Regions from separate parts of the Sulfitobacter sp. PS-8MA genome, predicted to be linked through region 2. Evidence: riboswitches for the same ligand, from Rfam matches in the RefSeq annotation. Region 2 holds a riboswitch; the other holds the start of a gene.
The links. Region 2 has a riboswitch for cobalamin ahead of nrdH (glutaredoxin-like protein NrdH). Riboswitches for the same ligand answer to the same signal wherever they lie in the genome.
Positions count from the first base shown of each region.

Region 1: linked by a shared signal. The riboswitch ahead of AB4M76_RS16485 (TonB-dependent receptor plug domain-containing protein) and the one ahead of nrdH (glutaredoxin-like protein NrdH) in region 2 are both predicted to bind cobalamin.

Region 1 is NZ_JBFQYJ010000007.1:604,894-612,136, forward strand. It holds gene AB4M76_RS16470 (ABC transporter ATP-binding protein) at 1-378, opposite strand, end outside; gene AB4M76_RS16475 (FecCD family ABC transporter permease) at 375-1,358, opposite strand; gene AB4M76_RS16480 (ABC transporter substrate-binding protein) at 1,355-2,218, opposite strand; gene AB4M76_RS16485 (TonB-dependent receptor plug domain-containing protein) at 2,238-4,058, opposite strand; cobalamin riboswitch at 4,185-4,392, opposite strand; gene AB4M76_RS16490 (ATP-binding protein) at 4,494-6,089, opposite strand; gene AB4M76_RS16495 (3-hydroxyacyl-CoA dehydrogenase NAD-binding domain-containing protein) at 6,275-7,243, opposite strand, start outside.
Region 2 is NZ_JBFQYJ010000002.1:115,175-122,417, reverse strand. It holds gene AB4M76_RS00710 (aspartate aminotransferase family protein) at 1-499, shown strand, start outside; gene AB4M76_RS00705 (MFS transporter) at 627-1,856, shown strand; gene AB4M76_RS00700 (DoxX family protein) at 2,139-2,543, shown strand; cobalamin riboswitch at 2,704-2,896, shown strand; gene nrdH (glutaredoxin-like protein NrdH) at 3,002-3,223, shown strand; gene nrdI (class Ib ribonucleoside-diphosphate reductase assembly flavoprotein NrdI) at 3,238-3,663, shown strand; gene nrdE (class 1b ribonucleoside-diphosphate reductase subunit alpha) at 3,645-5,777, shown strand; gene nrdF (class 1b ribonucleoside-diphosphate reductase subunit beta) at 5,786-6,763, shown strand; gene AB4M76_RS00675 (MetQ/NlpA family ABC transporter substrate-binding protein) at 6,818-7,243, opposite strand, start outside.

The sequences.
Region 1 (7,243 bases), on a different contig from region 2:
GAAACCCTGCAGGTCCATCCGCTTGAGCGCGCGGTCAACGGCGGCTTGGTCCGCAGCGCTCGGCCGTTGCCCGGGGCCAAGATGCGGCGTGCGCCCCAGCGTGACGAGGCTCAGCACATCCACCGGCCATGCGATCTCGCGCTGCTGCGGCATCCAGGCCACCGCCCGGCCGCGTTCGCGGGCCGAAAGGGCGGCGAGCGAGCTGTGCCCCCTGTGGTCGATCAACCCCAATGCGGCCCGCATCAGCGTCGTTTTCCCCGCGCCATTGGGACCGATGATGCCGATCAACTCGCCACTGCCGACGCGCAGGTTCACATCCCGCAGAATGTCCCGCCCGCGCCGGGTCACGGCAAAGTCTTGCAGGGTCAGCAGGGTCATAGTCCCTCCTGCCGGGTGCGGTAGATCAGATGCAGGAACAGGGGCGCGCCGACCAAGGCGGTGACCACGCCAAGCTTGAGGTCGCGGGCGGGCAGGATGACCCGCACGGCGATATCCGCCGCCAACAACATCGCCGCCCCGCCAAAGGCCGAGGCCCAGAGCAGGCGTCCGGGCCGCGCGCCGACGAGGGGGCGCAGCAAATGCGGCACGACGAGGCCGACAAACCCAATCGCCCCCGCAACCGCCGTGGCCGCGCCGACCACCGCTGCGGTGCCAAAGATCAGCACCAGCCGCAGGCGGGTGAGGTTCACGCCCATCGCCTCGGCCGCATCCTCGCCCAGGGTCAGCGCGTCCAGCCCGCGGGCGAGCGAGCCGAGCATCACGCCGCCCAGCAGGATCAGCGGCGCGGCAATGGCGACATGGGTCATTGAGCGGTCGGCCAGCGAGCCCATCATCCAGAAAACGATCTCATTCGCGGCAAAGGGATTGGGCGAAAGGTTCAGCACCAGCGAGGTCAGCGCCGCCGCCAGCGCGGAAATGGCGATCCCCGCAAGGATCAGCGTCAGCGAGGTGCCGCGCGGCCCGGCCAGCGCCAGCACCAGCCCCACGCCCAAAAGCGCCCCGGTCAAAGCCGCCAGCGGCAGGCCAAGCGCCACGGTGGCCGCAAGCCCGGTTTGCAGAGCCAGCACCGCGCCCAAAGCGGCAGAACCGGAAACCCCGATCAGCCCCGGATCGGCCAGCGGGTTGCGCAGATAGCCTTGCATCGCAGCCCCCGCGAGGCCCAAAGCGCCGCCGATCATCAGCCCCAGCAAGGCGCGGGGCAGGCGGATTTCGCGCATCACCAGCACTTCAGGCCCGTCACCGCCCGCGATCAGCGCCTGCAGCCCATGCCAGATGCCCAGCGGGGCGGGCCCGACCACGAGCGCGGCCAGAAAAAGCGCGAAGACCAGCGCGCCCAGAGCCAAGGCCAGACGGGTCATTTGCGGGCCTGCTGGCGTTCGCGGTCGGCCTGCACTTCGCGGCGCAGCCCGGCCATCTGGTCTACCGCGCGCAGCACATAGGGCGTGCCGCAAAGCCAGTCCTGCGCGTTCATGGAGGTGGAGGGCCGCGCCGCTTTGAGCGCGCCCACCACCGGATGCGACAGAATCTCTTCGGAGCGTGAGGCACCGGGGTAGGGCTGCCCTGTAACGACGGTATCGGGCACCGCCATCGCCAATGTTTCCAGCGGGATCACCCCGCCCGAGACCAGCCCCAGTTCGGCGGCGATGTTGATCAGCCCCGCGGCGGTCAGAATGTCACCCGCGAGGGTCTGGTCGCCGGAGGTATAGCCATTGGCGAAATAAAGCGCCGCGCGTGGACGCGGGGCGATCCCGTCCCGAAAGCTGGCAAGGCGCTGGTCAAAGCGCGCTACCTGATCGGCGGCGATATCCGCACGCCCCAGCAGCGCGCCCATGCGGGTCATGCGCTCGGTCACCTGGTCCAAGGAGGTCGCGGGATCGAATTGCTCGACCCGAATGCCCAGACGGCGCAGCATATCAACGGTCGCGAGTTGACTGTAGCGCCCGGCGAGCACCAGATCGGGCTGCATGAGGTAAATCTCTTCGGCCAACCCGTTGTTGACCGGATAGGCGGCGGCCTCGGCCACCATCGCCGAACTGCGCGGATCACGCGCAAGGTCAGAGACCGAGATCAACTGCCCCTCATCGGCCAGCAGCATGGCAAGTTGATCGGTGCAAAGGTTCATCGAGACGACCCTTCGCGGGGCGTCCTCGGCCAAGGCGGGCAGGGCAGCGCCGGCCAGCAGGCCCAAGGCGGTGATGCCAGCCCTCAGGGCCGGCATCACGCAGGGGGTAAGGCGATCAGAAATCCGCACGGAGGCCAAAGAACGCAGACCGGCCGGGGGTGTTATACCCACCTGCGGTCTCGTAATCCTCGTCAAACAGGTTTTCGATGCGCAGATAGGCTTGGGCGGTATCGGTCACCTCATAGGACATGCCCGCGCCGACCAGTGTGTAGGTGCCGACCTTATGGTCCGCAGGCGCGTAGATGCTTGGCACCACGTCGCCGACATGGCGGATATCCAGCGTCGCCTGCAAACGGTCGGTCACATCGGTTTCCACACCCAGCAGCAGATCGTGCTTGGGCGTGCGGGTCAAGCGCTCGCCGTTGGTGGAGGCGTGGGTATAGGTGTAGTTGCCAAAGACCTCGGTGCGCGCGCTGAGCGCATAGGTGCTTGAGAGCTCGATCCCACGCGATTTGGAGGTGCCGGGGACTTGGTTGTAGCACCCAAAGCCGCTGCCGCAGGCGGTCGAGGCGCCGTCAAACTGGATCAGGTCATCAATCTCGGTGTAGAAAACCGTCGCCTTGACCGAAGCCATATCGCCATAGGTTTTCTCGACCCCCAACTCGAAGCTGCGGCTTTCTTCGGGCTGCAACCCGGCATCGCCATAGAAGCTGAAACGCTCATAGAGCGACGGTGCCCGGAAGCCCGTCCCCAGCACCGCCCGGAAGGCCAGATCGTCTTGCGGACGCCAAACGGCGGCCAGACGGCCCGTCGCCTTGCTGCCAAAATCGCTGTTGTCGTCGTAGCGCAGGGCGGCGGAGAGATCGACATTGTCCAAGGGAGCCATCAGCAGTTCGGCCTGGGCGGAAAGCGTGCGCTCGTCTCCGGTGGAGCCGCCGGAGTTAAAGCTCTCCTCGGTCCGGTCCAGCCCGAAGTTCAGCGTCATATCCCCGGCCAGCGCGGCGCTGCCGAGATAGGAAAGCCGCTCGCGGTCGCCCTGAAAGCGGGTGGTGAAACCGCTGGGGTCGCGGCGGTCGATGTCGAAATGGGAATAGGCGAAGGTATGCAGCACGGTGCCGGTCTGCCACTCGCCAAAGACCCGCGCGCCGCGTTCCTCGAAAGAGGTGGCGCCGCTGTTGTTGGTGGACGAACGGTCGATCTCCAGATCACCGCTGCGGTCGGTCACGGCGGCGCCGATGGTGAACTCTTCGGTCAGGTTGTAGCGCCCGGTGAAAGTCTGCGTTGTCTGACGGAAACCATCGTCTTCGCCGTCATCCGCGCGGGCCGAAAAACCGTCGGTCAGCACCCGGCCATAGGTATAGGCCAGTTCCGCACGTTCGGTCAGATAGCCAAGGCTCAGCGTTGCGGCGCGGGTGTTGTCGCTGCCGTATTCGCCGCTGACCCGCCCAGAGAAGCCCAGTTCGGTCGGGCGGTAGGTGGTGATGTCGATCACGCCGCCGATGGCCTCGGAGCCGTAAAGCGCGGATTGCGAGCCTTTGAGCACCTCGATCCGGTCGATGCCCGCAGGGGTGAGAGAACCGAAGTTGAAACTGTTCTGCGTGCCGGAGGGGTCGTTCATGTCGATCCCGTTGACCCGCACGACGACATAGCGCCCCGGCAGGCCGCGCACCTGCAAGGTCGCGTTTGCGCCCAGGCCGCCATTGGCGGTGGAGCTGATGCCCGGCAGCCGGTCAAGGCGCTGGATCACGGAAGTATCGCGGCCTGCAAGGTCGTCCCCCTCAAGCACTTCGACGGTTGCCCCGGTCCGGTCTTCGGCAACCGGGCTGAGGCTGCCCGACAGGACGACTTCGCCCAGATCAAAGGCGTCTTGCGCAGAGCTGGCGGTGGGGAGGAAGGGGAGCACGGCGGCGGTGGCCAGCAGGTGGAAACGGAGCATGATATACCCTCGATATCGGCCCATTGCGGGGCCGGAGACTGTAACGTGTCATTTCGGGGCAAAACCCCCGCAGACGGTGAAAACACCACGAGCGGAAGATCCGCAGCCCCGACGCCCCTCGCGCCCGGACAGGGTGAATGCTGCGGCAGGTCTCCTGACTTGCGGGTCGAGGCTTGGCCGGTCCTTCCCATCACGAGAATGCGTGACAGTGGTTCTTACCGGCTTCGCTCACCGCTTACAGTTGCGGGGGCAGTCGTGGAGTTGGCCGGGGGCCGCACCACATTCCCTTTTCATCAGACGGCGAACCGCCTGAACCGAAGCAGGGCTTGTCTACAGGTCTGGCGCGGTTTTGCAAGCGCTCTTCGCCCACCCGGGGGCAGGGCGAGGGATGCGGGCGGAGGGGGCGCACCCCCGGCCAAGCGCGGGCGCGATGCCTCAGGAGGCGGCCCGGATATCGACGGAGGTCTCCTGCAGGTCCGGCGCGGGGAAATTGACAAAGAATGTCGTGCCTTCGCCTTCGGCGGTCTCAAACCTGATGTCGCCCAGATGCTGATCCACGATGGCTTTGACAATGCTCATGCCCAGACCGTGCCCCTCTTCGACCCGATAGTTCGAACCGCGTGAAAACCGCTCAAAGAGAACCGGTTGCAGATCGGGCGGCAGGCCGGCGCCCTCGTCCTTGATCCAAAAGCCGGTGCCTTCCGGCAGGGCGCCAAGCTCGACGGTCCCGCCTTCGTCGGAGGCTTTGATCGCGTTGGACAAAAGATTGGACACCAGCCGTTGCACGCGCCCTTCATGAAGCCGCAGCGCCGCGCCGGGGTGTTCGGCACCCGTGACCTTGAGCGTCACCTTGCGCTCTTTGGCATAGGGGGCCAATGTTTCCGCAGCATGGGTCAGCAGCGGCGCGAGGGGCTGTTCGGCAAAGCCGCTTTGGTCCTGAGCGCGAAGCTGTTCCACATCAAGAATATCCGCCACCATCTGCTCGATCGCCCGGGCATTGCGCAGCGCCACGCGCAAGAGCTTGGCCTTGGGTTCAGGCAGATCGTCGGCGCCGCTTTCAAGCAGTCTCAGCGCCCCTTGGAGGGAGGTCAGCGGGGTTTTCATCTCATGGCTGACGGTGGCGATCAACTGGTCTTTGGCCCGCTCGAATTCGCGCTGTTCGGTGACATCACGGATCACCCCCAGAAACCCCAGATGCTCGCCATCCTCGGTCTGGACCGGCGCCGAGGCCACCAGCCCTTCAAAGGTCGTCCCGTCCAGTCGGCGGCAAAAGGTCGAATAGTCATCGCCTTTCTCGCCCTGATCCGGGTTGAACCGCTCTTCGCCCGCGCGTTCATAGCGGGCAAGGGATTCGTAGAGCACCGCGGTCTGGCGGCCCATCAGCTGATCCGGCTTATAGCCAAACAGCGTCTCGACGGCCGGGTTTACCAGCTGAATCTGCCGGTTCGTATCGGCCATGACAATGGCCTCGGGCACGGCGGCGATCATGGCGCTCAACAGGCCGCGCTGCTCGTCGAGCTCGCGACGCTCGGCCTGATGCTGCAATTCATTGCCGAGCCAGCGGGCCAGAAAGCTGACAAATTCCTGCTCGCCTTCGGTAAAGGGGGTGCCACGGGGCGTGGCGCTGGAAAAGTTCAGCGTGCCGAAAGGCGTGTCGCCGCAGAACAAGGGCGCCCCGATATAGCTTTCCAGCCCGAAATTCTGATAGCAGGGATGCGAGGCGATCTCCTCTCCGGCGTGGTAAAAGGCCGTGACCTTGTCGTTTGCCAGCGTGTGCAGACAATAGGTGTCGGAGACGTCAAAGGTGGTCCCCGGCGCAGGCGCCCCTTCGGGTCCATCGACGTAGAGACACCGGTAAACCGGCCGATCCACCTGACTGACAATGCCAAGATCGAGCCCAAGACCTTCCGTCCCCAAGGCGAGCAGCTTGGCCACCTTGTCGTCCAGCGACAGGTCCGGCGCGACGGCAAGGAGATAGAGCTGGCGCAATGGTTCATCAAAGCTCGCCAACGTTTTGTGGAGTGCGGTCATAGGTGCCTCGGAAGTGCTCGATTTATATGCGAGATTTCGCTTGATTGGGCCCCAAACTAGCCCCGAGAGCGGGGCGTGCCAATCTGAAATGACGCGCTTTGCAAATGTCCGCTTCGAGTATTGTAATTCGGTCAGCCCCTCTCGGGTCTGATTGATGGGGCGTGCATGGAGTGGCAGGCGCGCGCCTAGCCAAACCCCTGCCAGCCGTCGTCGGGGGTAAAGCGCGGCCCATGCGCCTCGGCCAATTCGCGCAGGCGGTCGGTCACGGCCTTGGCCCCCCGGGCCCGGGCATAGTGCAGCGGCCCGCCGCGGAACGGCGCCCATCCGGTGGCAAAGATCATCGCGGCATCAATCGCATCCGCGTCAGAGGCTACATCTGCACGCAGCACCTCGACCGCGGCGTTGAGCATGGGCAGGATCAGCCGATCGGTGAGGTCGGGGGGGGGGCGCATGTCACTTTGCCCCTGTGGCGCACCTTCTGACCAGTCATAGAAGCCGCGCCCGGTCTTGCGCCCCAGATGACCCGCCGCAACCTTATCGCGCAGATCACTGGTGATGTCGGGCAGCGGCGTGTCGAGCCTGTCGTGCAGGCTTTCGGCGACTTTCAACCCGACGTCCAGACCGACCTGATCGGCCAGTGTCACCGGCCCCATCGGCATCCCAAACTGCCGCGCCGCGCTGTCGATCTCCTCTTTCGAAACCCCTTCGTCCAAGAGCACCATCGCCTCCATCAGATAGGGGGTGAGAATACGGTTCACGACAAAGCCGGGGTGGTCGCTGACCAGCGCGGGGAGCTTGCCAATGGCCCCACAAAAGGCCGCCAACCGGTCGACCGTCTCGGCATTGGTTCGCGCGCCCCGAACGACTTCGACAAGATCGACCCGCCCGACCGGGTTGAAGAAATGCAGCCCCGCGAATCGCACCTTGTCCGGCGCGGCCTCGGCGAGCTTGTCCAGAGAAAGGCTCGATGTATTCGTCGCCAGAATCGCGTCAGGTTTCATCCGGTTGCCAAGCTCGGCATAGATCTTTTCCTTTACCTCGCTCTGCTCGGGCGCTGCTTCGATCACCAGATCAGCGCGGGCAATGCCATAGCCGCGCGGGTCCGGCATCAGACGGTCCAGCGCATCACGCGTCTCCGCGGGGCTGAGGTGTTT
Region 2 (7,243 bases):
TGTCACGATGGGCAAACCCATGGGCAACGGCTTTCCGGTGGCGGGCGCCGCGATGCGGCCTGAGCTGGTCAAGGAGTTTGGCGAGAAGGCACGTTATTTCAACACCTTCGGCGGCAACCCGGTGGCGGCAGCGGCGGGCATGGCGGTGCTGGATGTGATCGAGGGCGACGGTCTTCAACCCCATGCGCAAAAGATGGGCGCCTTTCTGAAAGCGGGGCTGGAGGAGATCGCCGCAAAACACCCGGCGATCGGCGATATCCGCGGCACCGGGCTGTTCTGGGCGGTGGAATGTGTGACATCGCGCGAGACGCTCCAGCCCGACGCGCATTGCGCCTCTTTCGTGGTCAACCATCTGCGCAACAATGGCGTGTTGATCAGCGCGACAGGTCCGGGCGCCAATATTCTGAAAATCCGCCCGCCGCTTGTGCTACAAGAGAACGAAGCGCGGTTCTTTCTTGACGCTGTTGCCGCAGCCTTTGCCGCCGCCGGGCGTGCATAGGGGGAGGATCTGCACCCGATACTGCGCGCTGCCGCCCGCCCCTGCAGGCCCATTGCAAATCGCGGCACATAGGACACCACTGACAACCCTGCCACCCGATAGAATTTCCAGCCAAGGCCCACCTGCTATGAATACCGCCCTTTCTCAACCTGCCTACCGCTGGGTCATCGTGACCGCCGCGGCCTTCATCCTCGCTGTTGCCATGGGGGCGATTGTAAACGGCATGTCGGCCTTTATCGTGCCGATGAATGACGCCTTTGGCTGGGGCCGGGGCGACACGACGCTGATCAATCTTTTCGGCATTCTGGGCCTATCCTTTGGCGGCTTGATCATGGGGCCCTTGGCCGACCGTCATGGCACGCGGCCTGTGGTGCTCTTTGGCTCGGTCATGCTGGGGCTATGCTATCTGCTGGCCTCTACGCTCACCGCGCTTTGGCAATTCTATCTGCTGTTCTTCGTCGCCGGGTTTCTGGGCGCGGGCGCCATTTTCCCGCCGATCATGGCGGCCGTGGGCAATTGGTTCGCCGTGGGCGCCGGGGTGGCAATCGGCATTGCCTCGGCGGGGCAGGCTTTGGGCCAAGGCGGCGTGCCATTCGTGTCATCCATGTTGATCACATCGCTTGGCATCGACGGCGCTTTCGCCGCGACGGGGGTGTTCATATTGGTCACGCTGGTGCCGCTCAGCTTTCTTTTGCGCCAGCCGCCGCCGGTCGCTACCACCGCCGAAGGGGGGGCCCAGACCCCGTCAGAGACCTACCTCCCGAGCAATGTGGTCATCACCCATCTCAGCGCCGGGATCATCCTGTGCTGCACCTGTATGGCGGTCCCGCTGATGCATCTTGTGCCGCTGATCCAGGACCGTGGCTTTGCGCCGGATCAAGCCGGCAGCGTGATTTTCGTGATGCTTCTGGTGGCGATCATCGGACGTCTGGCCTTTGGCAAATTGGCCGATGTGATCGGCGCCCTGCCCGCCTATATGACAGCGACCGCCTGGATGACCGCGCTGGTCTTTGGCTTTGTCCTGATCGAGACATTGCCGGTTTTCTATATCTACGCTGTGATCTACGGCTTCGGCTACGCAGGGGTCATGACCGGGGTCCTTGCCGCCATCCGCGCGCTTGTGGCGCCTTCCAACCGGGGTCTGGCGTTTGGCATCGTCACCATGTTCGGCTGGTTCGGCCATGCGATCGGCGGCTATCAGGCCGGGGTGCTTTACGACCTCACCGGCAGTTATACCGCCTCCTATGCGGTCGCCGGTGCTGCGGGCCTGTTGAACCTGGTGATCGTCGGCCACCTGCTGCGGCTTTGGCGGCAGGGCAGGCGTGCGGAGCAGGGTCAGGCAGCGGCAGCTGTCTAGGTCGGCGAGGGGCCGCCGCCGCTCTCCACCGAAGATGCCAGACGGATGTGGAGTGCGAGGCTGTCGCAGCCTGCCAGAAGCGGGCTGATCTCTATGTCCGGGTCAGTCCGTTATTGCCGCCAGTGCAATAGTGAATGCCCATTTATCTCTATTTCGCACAGGCTGGCCCGGCCCTATGTTGCGCCCCGATGCCAAGTCTGGGCTACCGCACCGGCAGGGGCACTTCTGCCCTTCCGGTCTTCACATAGGCCCGCTGTTCGACCCATGAAAAAGGAGATCGAGATGACCCTCCAAGACCTTGAAACCATCTGGGCACCGCGGATGCGGAGCGTCCTTCGTATCGCTGCCGGATTGACCTTCCTGTGCTACGGCTCGGAAAAGATCCTTGGCTTTCCCGCAGGCCGCACGCCTGAAATCTTCTCGATGTCTTGGAACGCGGGCCTGATTGAACTGGTCACCGGGGCGCTGATCGCCTTGGGGCTGTTCACCCGCCCCGCGGCCTTTCTCGCGTCCGGCACGATGGCCGCCGCCTATTTCATCGCCCATGCGCCCCGCAGCTTCTTTCCCTCCATAAATGACGGGGCCGGGGCGATCCTGTTCTGTTTCGTGTTCCTCTATCTGCTCTTCGCTGGCCCCGGCCCGTGGAGCGTCGATGCTATCCGGCGTGGCAATAGCCGCAAGGTCTGACAGCAGACCGATTCCCGCACAGAGGGGCCGGTGCCATGCCGCTTGAACGGGGCGCTGGTCATCAAAAAATCTGCCCCCAAAGCCCCTGCCCTGCTGTCTCAGGCAAAACACGGGCGCCCGCCCACCTTATCTAGATATTGACAGCCCGCCGCCAATGCACTCTACATGATGTTGCTTTGGTGTCTGCGATTTGCGTCGCAGGCGAATAGGGAAGCCGGTGAAATCCCGGCGCTGCCCCCGCAACTGTGAGCGGCAAGCCGAGGCCCGAAACCACTGGTGCAGCAGCACTGGGAAGGCGGGCCGAGGCGTTTGAGCCGTGAGCCAGGAGACCTGCCAGAGCACCGAAAACGACGACCGCGGGCGGAGGGCCCCGGGCGCGTGATGCCCGGTGCGATCTCGCGCGCCGTCGTGTTTCGTGTCCCTGTCCTGCCGTGCGCCAGAACATTGGGAAGTATCACATGACCATCACCGTTTATTCCAAACCGGCTTGCGTTCAATGCACCGCCACCGTCCGCGCGCTCGACGCGCGCGGGCTGGCTTATGACCTTGTCGATTTGACCCAGGATGCCGCCGCGATGGACCGGGTTCAGGCTCTGGGCTATCGCCAGGCACCTGTGGTGATCTCGGGCGATGATCACTGGGCCGGGTTTCGCCCCGATATGATCAGCCGCCTGTCCTGAACCGGGTCAGACCGATGCAGCTTGTCTATTTCTCGGGCGGGTCGGGCAATACCGCGCGCATGATTGCCCGACTGGGCCTGCCGGCCATAAGGCTGCCGCTGCGCATCAGCGCGGCTCAGCCGCAGGTCAGCGCCCCCTTCGTTTTGGTCTGTCCCACCTATGCCGATGGGATGGGCCGTCACGCCGTGCCGAAACAGGTGATCCGCTTTCTGAACGCCCCCGCAAACCGCGCCCTGCTGCGCGGGGTGATCGCCGGGGGCAACCGCAACTTCGGCAGGAATTTCGCCCGCGCCGGAGAGGTCATCGCCGCGAAATGCGCGGTGCCCCTGCTCTACCGGTTCGAACTGGCCGGAACCGACACCGATCTTACCCACATCCGTTCCGGCCTCGCCCGGTTCGCCGCCGCTCAAAAGGACACGACATGCTTGATGCAAGCCTAAGCGCCGATCTTGATTACCACGCGTTGAACGCGATGCTGAACCTCTATGATGACGCGGGGCGCATCCAGTTCGAAGCCGACCGGATGGCCGCGCGGCAGTATTTCCTGCAACATGTGAACCGCAACACGGTCTTCTTTCACTCGCTCGACGAAAAGCTGCGCTACCTTGTGGATGAGGGCTATTACGAGCCGCAGGTGCTGGCGCAATATGAGCGCAGCGATCTGCATGCCATCTGGGACGCCGCCTTTGCGCTGAAGTTCCGCTTCCCCAGCTTTCTGGGCGCATTCAAATATTACACCTCCTACACGCTGAAAACCCGCGATGGGCAGCGTTATCTGGAACGCTATGAGGACCGGGTGGTGATGAACGCGCTGACCTTGGCGCGGGGCGATGCGGATCTGGCCATGCAGCTGATGCGCGAGATCATCGAGGGGCGGTTCCAGCCTGCGACCCCGACCTTCCTCAATGCCGGCAAGCAGGCCCGCGGGGAGTTCGTCTCCTGTTTCCTGCTGCGGCTTGAGGACAATATGGAAAGCATCGGGCGCGGCATCAACTCGGCTCTGCAACTGTCCAAACGCGGCGGCGGGGTGGCCTTGATGCTGACCAACATCCGCGAGCATGGCGCGCCGATCAAGGGGATCGAGAACCAGTCGTCGGGCGTGATCCCGGTGATGAAGCTGCTGGAGGATTCCTTTAGCTACGCCAATCAGCTTGGCGCGCGGCAGGGCGCGGGCGCGGTCTATCTCAACGCGCATCACCCCGACATCCTGCGCTTTCTCGACACCAAACGCGAGAATGCGGATGAGAAGATCCGGATCAAGACGCTCTCGCTCGGCGTCGTCATTCCCGATGTGACTTTTGAATTGGCCAAGAAGAACGAGGATATGTATCTGTTCTCGCCACATGACGTGGAAAAGGTCTATGGCTGCGCCTTCTCTGACATCTCCGTCACCGAGAAATACGCCGAGATGGTCGATGACCCGCGGATCCGAAAGTCCAAGATCAACGCGCGGGCCTTCTTCCAGACCCTTGCCGAGATTCAGTTCGAAAGCGGCTATCCCTATATCATGTTCGAGGACACGGTGAACGCGGCCAACCCGATCGCGGGGCGTATTGCCATGTCGAACCTCTGCTCGGAAATCCTGCAGGTGAATGAGGCATCGCAGTTCAACGACGACCTGAGCTATGCCCTGATGGGCAGCGATATTTCCTGCAATCTGGGCAGTATGAACATCGCCCGCAGCATGGATGGCGGTGATCTTGGCGCGACGGTCACCACCGCGATTCGTGCGCTGAATGCCGTCTCCGAAATGTCAGCGATCGACAGTGTGCCGTCGATCCGCAAGGGCAATGACGACGGCCATGCCATCGGCTTGGGGCAGATGAACCTGCACGGCTATCTGGCCCGCGAGCACATTCACTACGGCAGTGCCGAAGGGATCGATTTTACCAATATCTACTTCTGCACGGTGCTGTTCCACGCGCTCACCGCGTCCAACGCGCTGGCAGAGGAACGCGGGCAGAGGTTCAGAGGTTTTGAACAATCGACCTATGCCGACGGCAGTTTCTTTGAGAAATACGTCACCCGCGACTGGTTGCCCGAGACCGACCGCGTGCAAGACCTCTTTGCCCAAGCGGGCATCGACCTGCCCCGGCGCGAAGACTGGGCGGCGCTGCGCGACAGGGTGATGCAAAGCGGGCTCTACAACCGCAACCTGCAGGCGGTGCCGCCCACCGGCTCGATCAGCTATATCAACAATTCCACCTCCTCGATCCACCCGATCACGGCCAAGGTCGAGATCCGCAAGGAAGGCAAGATCGGCCGGGTCTACTACCCCGCGCCCTATATGACGAACGACAATCTCGAATTCTACCGCGACGCCTATGAGATTGGCCCCGAAGCGATCATCGACACCTATGCGGCCGCGACGCAGCATGTCGATCAAGGGCTCTCGCTCACCCTGTTCTTCCCCGCCGATGCCAGCACCCGCGACATCAATCGCGCCCAGATCTACGCCTGGAAGAAGGGCATCAAGACCATCTATTACATCCGCCTGCGCCAAGAGGCCCTTTCGGGGACCGAAGTGCAGGGCTGTGTTTCCTGTTCGCTTTGAGGTTTGCCATGAAAGATTTCATCTCCCCCCGCCCCGTCCCGCGCGCCGTCAACTGGAACCGCATTGAGGATGACATCGACCTCGATGTCTGGAATCGTCTCACGGTGAACTTCTGGCTGCCCGAAAAAGTGCCGCTGTCCAATGACGTGCAAAGCTGGTCGCAGCTTACCGACGAAGAGCGGCAGTTGACCATCCGCGTCTTCACCGGGCTGACCCTCTTGGACACGATCCAGAACGGCATCGGCGCCCCGGCCCTGATGCCCGATGCGGTCACCCCGCATGAGGAAGCGGTGCTGAGCAACATTGCCTTTATGGAGGCGGTACATGCGCGGAGCTATTCTTCGGTGTTCTCGACCCTATGTTCGACCTCTGAAGTCGACGAGGCATTCCGCTGGTCGGCGGAGAACGAGCATCTACAGGCGAAATCCCGGCTGATCCTTGATGAATACGACAGCCCCGCCAGCCCCCTGAAAAAGAAGATCGCCAGCGTCTTTCTGGAAAGCTTCCTGTTCTATTCAGGCTTCTACCTGCCGATGCATTGGTCGAGCCGTGCGCGGCTGACCAATACCGCTGACCTGATCCGCCTGATCATCCGCGATGAGGCGATCCACGGCTATTACATCGGCTACAAGTTCCAGCGCGGCTATGAACGCCTGTCAGAAGCCGAGCGTGCGGAATTGAAAGAATTCGCCTTCTCCCTGCTCTTTGACCTTTACGACATCGAGGCGCGCTATGCCGAGCAGCTCTATGACGGCTTGGGGCTCACCGAGGATGTGAAGAGCTTTCTGCATTACAATGCCAACAAGGCGCTACAGAACCTCGGGTTCGAGGCGCTGTTCCCGGATGATGCCTGCAAGGTGAACCCGGCGATCATGGCCGCGCTCTCGCCAAACTCGGACGAGAACCATGATTTTTTCTCGGGCTCCGGGTCGTCCTATGTCATCGGCAAAGCCGTTGCCACGGAAGACGAAGACTGGGATTTCTGATCTCAAGGGGTCAGCCCAGACCCGCCGATGATCTGGCGGGTCTGGGCGATGTGCTTACCAGGAAGTGATAACGGTGCCTTGGTAGCTCTCGTCGATGAATGTTTTCACTTCGTCGGAGTGATAGGCTTTGAGCAATGTCTCGACCCAAGCGGCCTCTTCGTCCCCTTCACGCACAACGATTACGTTCACATAGGGGTTTTCGGCGCTTTCCATCGCGATGGAATCCTCTTTCGGGTTCAACCCCGAGGCAATCGCGTAGTTGGTGTTGATCAGCGCGGCGGTGAGGTCCGCGAGCGAGCGCGGCAATTGCGCGGCGTCCAACTCCTTGAACGACAGGTCTTTCGGGTTCTCGGTGATGTCCAGCACGGTCGGGGTCAGCCCGGCGGCGGGGTCGACCTTGATCAGGCCAAGCTCTTGCAGCACCAGCAGCGCCCGGCCGCCATTGGTCGGGTCATTGGGGATGCCAAAGGTGGCGCCTTC